DNA from 2 places in the Gordonia sp. DT101 genome. Region 2 is predicted to be linked to the other one. Evidence: riboswitches for the same ligand, from Rfam matches in the RefSeq annotation. Region 2 holds a riboswitch; the other holds the start of a gene.
What was found. A riboswitch is a leader RNA that binds a small molecule or an ion and turns the genes downstream of it on or off. The one in region 2 is predicted to bind S-adenosylmethionine.
Positions count from the first base shown of each region.

Region 1: another riboswitch for S-adenosylmethionine. It lies ahead of ACLQ3I_RS08460 (aminotransferase class V-fold PLP-dependent enzyme); the one in region 2 lies ahead of ACLQ3I_RS12145 (bifunctional o-acetylhomoserine/o-acetylserine sulfhydrylase).

Region 1 is NZ_JBNCLX010000002.1:413,286-417,473, forward strand. Features, by position in the region: gene ACLQ3I_RS08445 (O-succinylhomoserine sulfhydrylase) at 1-399, shown strand, start outside; gene ACLQ3I_RS08450 (ERCC4 domain-containing protein) at 437-1,384, opposite strand; gene ACLQ3I_RS08455 (isochorismate synthase) at 1,374-2,483, opposite strand; SAM riboswitch class IV at 2,575-2,688, shown strand; gene ACLQ3I_RS08460 (aminotransferase class V-fold PLP-dependent enzyme) at 2,707-4,047, shown strand; gene ACLQ3I_RS08465 (hypothetical protein) at 4,047-4,188, shown strand, end outside.
Region 2 is NZ_JBNCLX010000003.1:182,406-186,593, forward strand. Features, by position in the region: gene ACLQ3I_RS12140 (PE-PPE domain-containing protein) at 1-863, opposite strand, end outside; SAM riboswitch class IV at 1,107-1,228, shown strand; gene ACLQ3I_RS12145 (bifunctional o-acetylhomoserine/o-acetylserine sulfhydrylase) at 1,291-2,616, shown strand; gene metX (homoserine O-acetyltransferase MetX) at 2,671-3,819, shown strand; gene ACLQ3I_RS12155 (Hsp70 family protein) at 3,834-4,188, opposite strand, start outside.

The DNA.
Region 1 (4,188 bases), on a different contig from region 2:
TCGGTGGCCTCGGCGCTGCGCATCGCGCAGTTCCTGGAAGACGACCCACGGGCTCGCTGGGTGAAATACCCGTTCCTGCAATCACATCCGCAGCACGTGCTCGCGCACAAGCAGATGTCGGGTGGGGGCACGGTAGTCACTTTCGAGATCGCCGACCGCGACGGCGTCGACGGCAAGAAGCGTGCCTTCGAGGTGCTCAATGCGCTTCGGGTGGTGGACATCTCGAACAACCTCGGTGATTCGAAGTCGCTGATCACTCATCCCGCGACCACCACCCATCGCGCGATGGGGCCGGATGGCCGGGCGTCGATCGGCGTCACCGACTCGGTGGTGCGCCTGTCGGTCGGACTCGAGGGGGTCGAGGATCTGCTGAAGGATCTGGATCAGGCCCTCGGCTGAGCGTTGGTGTGACGGTGCTCGGGAACATATCCGGAGCTCAGCCGTTGTTGCGCTTCTCCCACGCGGTACGCACACGGGTGGGGATGCGCCCCTTGGCGGGGACGTCGATACCCGCCGCGGTCGCCCATGATCGGATCTCGGCGGGCGTGGGCGACGGCCCGGCCAGATCTGCGACGATGACGTCGGTGCGCGAGCTCAGTCGCCACTCGTGCAGTGCCGCGCCGAGCCAGCGGAAAGTCCACTCTTCGGCAAGTTTTCGGTTGTCGCAAAACACCATTGGCACCGAAGGAAACCGCACTTGAGCCTCCGCCAATGCCTCGGCAAGGGTCGCGCCGGCGACATACTCGCGCTTGAACAGCGCACTGTATGGAGCCTCGACCACCACGGCGGCCCGGGGCAGCCCGGCGAGCTCGGCGAGCTGGTAGGTCAGCTTGCCAGAGGTGAGTCCGGCGCTCAGGTCGTCGATCGACTTGCGCTCGACGGCGGCGATCACGGTGTCACCGTCGGTGACCGCGTAGTCGCCGGCGGGCAGCTTCCGGCGTGTGGTGGTCGTCTGCTGGTGGGTGAAACCGTACGGGTAGCGTTCGCCGGAATCGACGATGATCTCCAGCACCTTCCCGTGGGCCCGCGCGGTGGGCAGCGCGACATTCGGACGAGCCTGCTTGGTGGTGCGTCGCGACTGCCAGAAGATCATCTCGCGACCACGGGCGCGAGTGAGGACGAACTGCGACCGGTTCTCACGGCTCCGATCGAGCACGAGATCGATGGCCGCGCCCCGGCGTGACACCGACCGGACGGGGAGTTGTTCGATGATTTCCGGATTCGACGGCCAGATCTCGGCCCGGTGGCAGTAGATCTTGGTGGTGCGTGGCCATGTGTCGCGGACCTTGAGGATGATCCCGTTGGCTCCCAACGGAATCCGGACGAGATAGGGAAGCGACGATCCCTCTTCGGGGTTGCGTGCGATCAGGAAGTCATCGGGCATCGTCGATCCCCAGTGCGGTGATCACGGTGCGTAGCTTGGCCGTCGTCTCGTCCAGCTCGGCCTGAGGGTCGGACTGCGCCACGATGCCGCCTCCCGCCCACGTGCGCAGGGTGTGCCGATCGTCGGCCACCTGAACGCACCGGATGGTCACCATCCATTCGCCGTCGCCGTCGCCGTCGCACCAGCCGACTGCACCGCCATACAGGCCTCGCGGCTCCTCGACATCCCGGATGAACTGTGCGGCAACATCACTGGGTGTGCCGCAGACGGCCGGCGTAGGGCTGAGGAGCAACGCGAGGTCCAGCGCGGTCACCGAGTCATCGCGTAGCGTCGCCCGGATGGGCGTGGCGAGATGCCAGATCTCACCGGTGGCGCGGATCTCAGGCGTCGGCGGGGCTTTCAGGTCCGCGCAGATCGGGCCGAGGCGGTCGCGCAGATAGTCGACGACGAACGCATGCTCGGCGAGATCTTTGCCCGATGACGCCAACGTTTCTGCGGCGGCGCGGTCGGTCTCGGGGTCCGATGACCGTGGTGCAGACCCGGCGTAGGGCTGGGCGGTGACCACGCGACCGTGCTTGCGCAGCAACACCTCCGGGCTGGCTCCGAGTAACCACGAGCTGTCGCCGGTTGCCGCGCTGACGTCGACGGCGAAGGCATTGTGCTCGGTGTTGCCGTGCGCGAGTGCGCCGATGAGGTGGTCGATGTCGACGACCGGTGTGACGGAGAGGTCGACCGCCCGCGCCAGCACCACCTTGTCGACCGTGCCGTCGGCGATGGTTTTGATCGCGTGGGTGACCCGGTCGCGATGGATCGCGTGGTCCGGGTGGAGGGTCCTCGAGGTCACGTCGTGGTGGCGGGGCGGCGTGCCGGCGAATGGCACCGGATCGTGGGTGAGTGTGACCGGCGCGACGAGCGCTGCGCGATCGTCCTGGTCGAAGGGGATCGCCCCGGTGATCGCATCGACCGCTCCGGTCCGGACGGCGTGCGCGGCCGCCGCGGCCTCGGTGAACCGACGCCGCTGCCCGTGACCGCGGACCGTGCCGTGTGGGCGTGACAGTACGAACATCACGGGGGAGACGCTGTCGTCGGAAAACGCCATGCACTCACGCTACCGGCGCAGCATCGCGGGAGTTTCGCGCATGCTGAGTGAAAATTGACACGTCGAGGCGCCATCGGTGAATCTTGACGTGGGTCATGAGTGCCAGTGACAAGCCCCGGCTCGCTGGTCGGCAACCCTCCTCCGCGGTGGGGTGCTCCGGGTGACGACCCGGCCGTGTTCGAAGTGATCACGGCAAGTGCGGATTCCTCAGGAGCTATTTGTCATGACTGCTGTCCTTTCGGTGCCCTTCAACACCCCGGCGCCCTTCAACACCCCAGTGCCCTTCAACACCCCTGCTCCCCATACCCCGGTCGTCGACACCGAGACGATCCCGCCGTTGGCGCAGGTCGTCGGTGCCGACGAGTGCGTGCCGTGCTCGACCGGTGAGACGGTGCGATACGCCAACCTCGACTACGCGGCCAGCGCGCCGGCACTGGCCGCGGTGGCGCAGACCGTCACCAGCTCGTTGTCGCAGTACGCCAGCGTCCACCGAGGTGCCGGCCACCTGTCCCAGGTCACCACGGCCCGCTACGAGCAGGCCCGCGAGGTGATCCGGGGATTCGTCCGGGCACGCGCCGACGACGCCGTGGTCTTCACCCGCGGCACCACCGACGCCATCAACCTCGCAGCCCATGCGACCCGCGGTGACGTGGTGGTGCTCGACATCGAACATCACGCCAACCTGCTGCCGTGGTGCGCGCCCGATCGCGACGGGTCGTCGCGGGTGCGGGTGGTCGGTGCGTGCGCGACCATCGACGACACCCTCGCGGCGCTGGAGGCCGAACTCGCCGCGGCGCCGGCCGCGTTGCTCGCCGTCACCGCGGCGTCGAATGTCACCGGTGAGGTGCTGCCGATCGGTCGACTGGCATCGATCGCCCACCGCAACGGCGCGCGCATCCTGATCGACGCGGCCCAGCTCGTCGCCCATCGTCGGGTGTCGATGGTCGGTCACGGCATCGACTACCTGGTCTTCTCCGGGCACAAGCTCTATGCACCGTTCGGGGCGGGCGTGCTGATCGGACGCCCGGACTGGCTCGACGCCGCCGAGCCCTACCTGGCCGGCGGCGGCGCATCGGCGAGCGTCTCGGTCGGCGCCACCGGCGGTGACACCGCGATCGAGTGGCATGCCGGCCCGGCCCGTCACGAGGCGGGTTCGCCCAATGTGCTCGGCGCCGTGTCCATCGCGGCCGCATGCGACGCGCTCGACGCCATCGGATTCGAGCACATCGGGTTGCACGAAGAACTACTGCGCGCACGCCTCGACGACGGGCTGGCGACGATCGACGGTGTCACAGAGCTGCGGATCTTCGAGGACTCGACCGACCGGGTCGGTATCGCGGGCTTCGACGTCGACGGCTGCACGCCGCGGGCGGCGGCCGTCTTCCTCAGCGAGAGTGCGGGAATCGGCGTCCGCGACGGGAAGTTCTGCGCGCACCCGCTGTTGAACCGTCTGGGGTATCCGGACGGCGCGGTGCGGGCGAGCTTCGGACTCGGGACCGGCTCCGGCGACATCGACCGCCTCGTCGGCGCGCTGGCGAGACTGACCACGAGAGCGAGGACATGATGAGCATCGAATACGCACGCCCGTCGTCGACGATCAGCATCGGCCGCCCTCGATTACAGGTCGCCCTGGCAGGGGACACCTCGGCGTCGGCGTTCCCGATCGTCGTGCGGCGGCCGACCCTGCGCGATGCGCAGCGGGCGC
Region 2 (4,188 bases):
TACATGCGATATGGGTAGTAATTGTGCTTGGTGAAGTAGCCGACCAGTCCGTCGATCGCGCCGATCGGATCGTGTAACGGATCGGGAAGGTCACAGATGGGATCACCGGCCGCGCACACCGTGGTCACCGGGATGGTCCCGAAACCGCCGTCGCGGGGGCCGGTCATGGTGAGCCCGGGAATCACACCGATCAACGCCAACTCGATGCCCTCGCCCCCGAGGGTCCCGTCACGACGCGGATCGGAGTAGAGCTCGCCGGAGATGACCGGGATCTTGTCGCCGTTCTCATCGAGGACGAAGTCGCCGTTGCCGTCGACCTGGTACTTCCGGATCTCGACGTCGTCGTCAGGATCGTCGGGGGTGTTGTGGATGTCCACCTTGCCGACCCGGTCGTTGCCGATGTCCGACAACACGTCACCCGCCACCCGGGCGCCCTGCGAGTAGCCCGCAACCACGACCGGACTGCCGGGGCATTCACTCTGGTAGGTGGCGATCGCCTTCGTCGTCGCTGCCTCCCCCTGCGCCACGCTGTCGTCGTAGCCTGCGGCACCGAGCGGCCAGAGCGTCGTCGGATAGTCGGCGTAGATGACCCGGTACGGCTCGGCGGCGTAGTCGGTGTCGTCGCCGGTCCCCAGCGTGTTGTCCAGCCCCGTCCCGCTGTATCGCTGCTTGATCCCGACCAACGCCGCGCCCTCGGGATCGTTCGTCCCCCCGACGACGACGACCGCACCCCCGCCACATTCGGCGGCAGCGGCCGTTCCGATGGCCCCGGGCACGCAGAACGCCGCGACGACAGCCAGGCTCGAGCACGCGGCGATGAGTACGACGGAGGCCCGACGCGAGATCGGGAAGCGGGTTGTCATACGTTCGGCCTTCGTCCAACCTGGCGCACACCGGACCGGATACGCGTCCCCAGGGCTGGCCACAGGGTAAATGTACGATCTCAAAACACGAATCCCCATTAGTGATGCTAACGATTTCTAACTGATGTTTTGCCAACGCAAGACGGGAATTTCATCCATTCAGAGGACAGGTGTCATCAGATCGGATCACCGCGATCAGGAGGGTTCTCACGTCGCCGGCGCCGTGTTATATCCTTGACGCCAGGTCATGAGCATCAGCGCAAAGCCCCGGCTTGCTGATCGGCAACCCTCCATCCGCGGTGGGGTGCTCCGGGTGATGACCGGGTTGAGGAACTCGAGTTCGAGCTCCCCGGCAAGCGCGGGTCCGAAGGTCGGACCCCACCAGGGTCGTTGCACCCTGCCGACCGTAGAAAGCGATGACACAGTCATGTCCGACGCCCCCGAAGAGACCAATCCAGTCGACACCTGGAGCTTCGAGACCAAACAGATCCACGCGGGTCAGACCGCGGATCCGACCACCAACGCTCGAGCGCTACCGCTGTACCAGACCACTTCGTACGTCTTCAACGACACGCAGCACGCCGCGAACCTCTTCGGACTGGCCGAACCTGGCAACATCTACACCCGGATCATGAACCCGACGCAGGACGCCGTCGAGCAGCGCATCGCCGCACTCGAAGGGGGTGTCGCCGCCCTGCTGGTGGCCTCCGGACAGGCAGCCGAGACGTACGCGATCCTCAACATCGTCGAGAACGGCGGACACGTCGTGTCCAGCCCGCGTCTGTACGGCGGTACCTACAACCTCTTCCACTACACGCTGCCGAAACTCGGTATCGAGGTGTCCTTCGTCGACGACCCGGAGGATCTCGATTCATGGCAGGCCGCGATCAAGGACAACACGCGAGCCGTGTTCGGCGAGACGATCTCCAACCCCAACAACGAGATCCTCGACATCGAGGGCATCGCCGAGGTCGCTCACCGTCATCAGCTGCCACTGATCGTCGACAACACCGTCGCCACGCCGTACCTGCTCAATCCGCTGGCACACGGCGCCGACATCGTCGTGCACTCGGCCACCAAATACATCGGCGGCCACGGCACCGCGATCGGCGGCGTGATCGTCGACGGCGGGGCCTTTGACTGGCGTGCCCAGCGCGACGGTAAGGATCTCTTCCCGGGTTTCACCACCCCGGACGCGAGCTATCACGGCGCGGTCTTCGCAGATCTCGGCGCGCCCGCCTACGCATTGAAGGCGCGCGTGCAGTGGCTCCGCGACACGGGTGCGGCGATCTCCCCGTTCAACGCCTTCTTGCTGGCACAGGGACTCGAGACGCTGAGTCTGCGCGTCGAGCGCCACGTGTCCAACGCCCAACGTGTCGCCGAGTTCCTCGAGCAGCATGCACAGGTGGAATCCGTTGCGTACGCGGGACTCTCGTCGTCGGCGTGGTACGAGCGCGGACAGCAGATCCTCCCCAAGGGGCAGGGCGCGATCGTCTCGTTCGAGATCACCGGAGGGGTCGACGCGGGGAAGAGCTTTGTGGATGCCCTCGGACTGCACAGTCATGTCGCGAACATCGGTGACGTACGGTCGCTGGTGATCCACCCCGCATCGACCACGCACAGCCAGCTGACGCCCGAGGAACAGGCCGCCGCGGGCGTCACCCCCGGTTTGGTGCGCCTGGCCGTCGGGATCGAGGGCATCGACGACATCATCGCCGACCTCGAGCAGGGATTCGCGGCGGCCGCACGATAAACCGGAGATCAACGGAGACAGGGGAACCGAGGTGCAGCGCAGAGTGAGTGAATCGTGTCGGTGAGTATCGAACCGAAGACCGAGTCAGCTGACCGGCCGGACTGGGAGCAGTTGCCGGACGGGGCGATGTCCAGCGTCCGGATCGGCTCGGTCTCGCTCGACAACGGCGGGCAGATCGACAACGTCACCCTGGCGTTCCAGCGCTGGGGGACGTTGTCGCCGACCCGCGACAACGTCATCCTCACGCTGCATGCCCTCACCGGCGACTCGCATGTGACCGGGCCGTCGAATGCGGAGCATCCGTCGCCGGGCTGGTGGGACGGACTCGTCGGCCCCGGATGCGCGATCGATACCGACGAATGGTGTGTCATCTCCGCCAACGTGCTCGGTGGCTGTCGGGGTTCCACCGGACCCGCGTCGCCGGATCCCGATGGGCGGCCGTGGGGTTCACGCTTTCCACAGATCACCGTGCTGGATCAGGTCCGGGCAGAGCGACTACTGCTCGAGCACCTCGACGTCGCAGGCATCGGTGCCGTCATCGGCGGCTCGATGGGCGGCGCACGCGCTCTGGAATGGGCGATCGAATATCCGGAGATGGTCCGCAGCGCACTGGTTCTCGCCGTCGGCGCCAGGGCGACCGCCGACCAGATCGGTACGCAGACCACCCAGATCGCGGCGATCAGGGCCGACCCCGACTGGCAAGGCGGCGATTACCACGGCACCGGGCGTGTGCCGTCGACCGGTATGGGCGTGGCACGGCGCATCGCCCACCTGACCTACCGGGGTGAGGTGGAACTCGATCAGCGGTTCGCCGATCACCCTCAGGGCGACGAGGAGCCGCTGACCGGCGGCCGCTACGCGGTGGACAGTTACCTGCAGCATCAGGCCGACAAACTGGTCGGCCGCTTCGATCCCGGCAGCTACGTGGTGCTGAGCAACGTGCTCAACCATCACGACGTCGGCCGCGACCGAGGCGGCATCGAAGCTGCCCTGCGCCGTTGTCAGGTGCCTGTCATCGTCGGCGGCATCGTCTCGGACCGTTTGTACCCCTTGCGCTTACAGGTCGAGCTGGCCGAATTGCTGGGCAACTGTATCGGTGGCCTGCAGGTGGTCCACTCGGACAACGGTCACGACGGGTTCCTCACCGAGTTCGACGCCATCAGCGATCTGCTGAAGCAGACCGTCGAACTCGCCCGCGGCTGAGCTCCGGCCGGACGCTACCGCGAGGGCACCGGCGTGGTCGTGGTCGACGACGTTCCGGGCGAATCCTCCGATGTCGGTGCCGTGGGTGTCACCTGCCGCTGCGCTCCCCGCGGCGATGTCGTCGTCGCCGGTGCCTGCTGAGGCGGCGGCGGTGTCGGCTGAGTCGTCTGCGGCTGGAAACCGGGAGGCAACAGATCCGGCGGGATCGTCGGCGTGGGCCGGGTACCGGTGGGCCACGGCAGCGACGGAAGCGGATAGGGCAAGAGCGTCCGGGTGGTCGTCGAGGGCTGATCGGGTTGCTGCGTGGTGGGCGGCAGTTCGGTGGTGGCCCAGCCGGGTGATTCGTTCCACCGCGGTTCGGGCCGACGG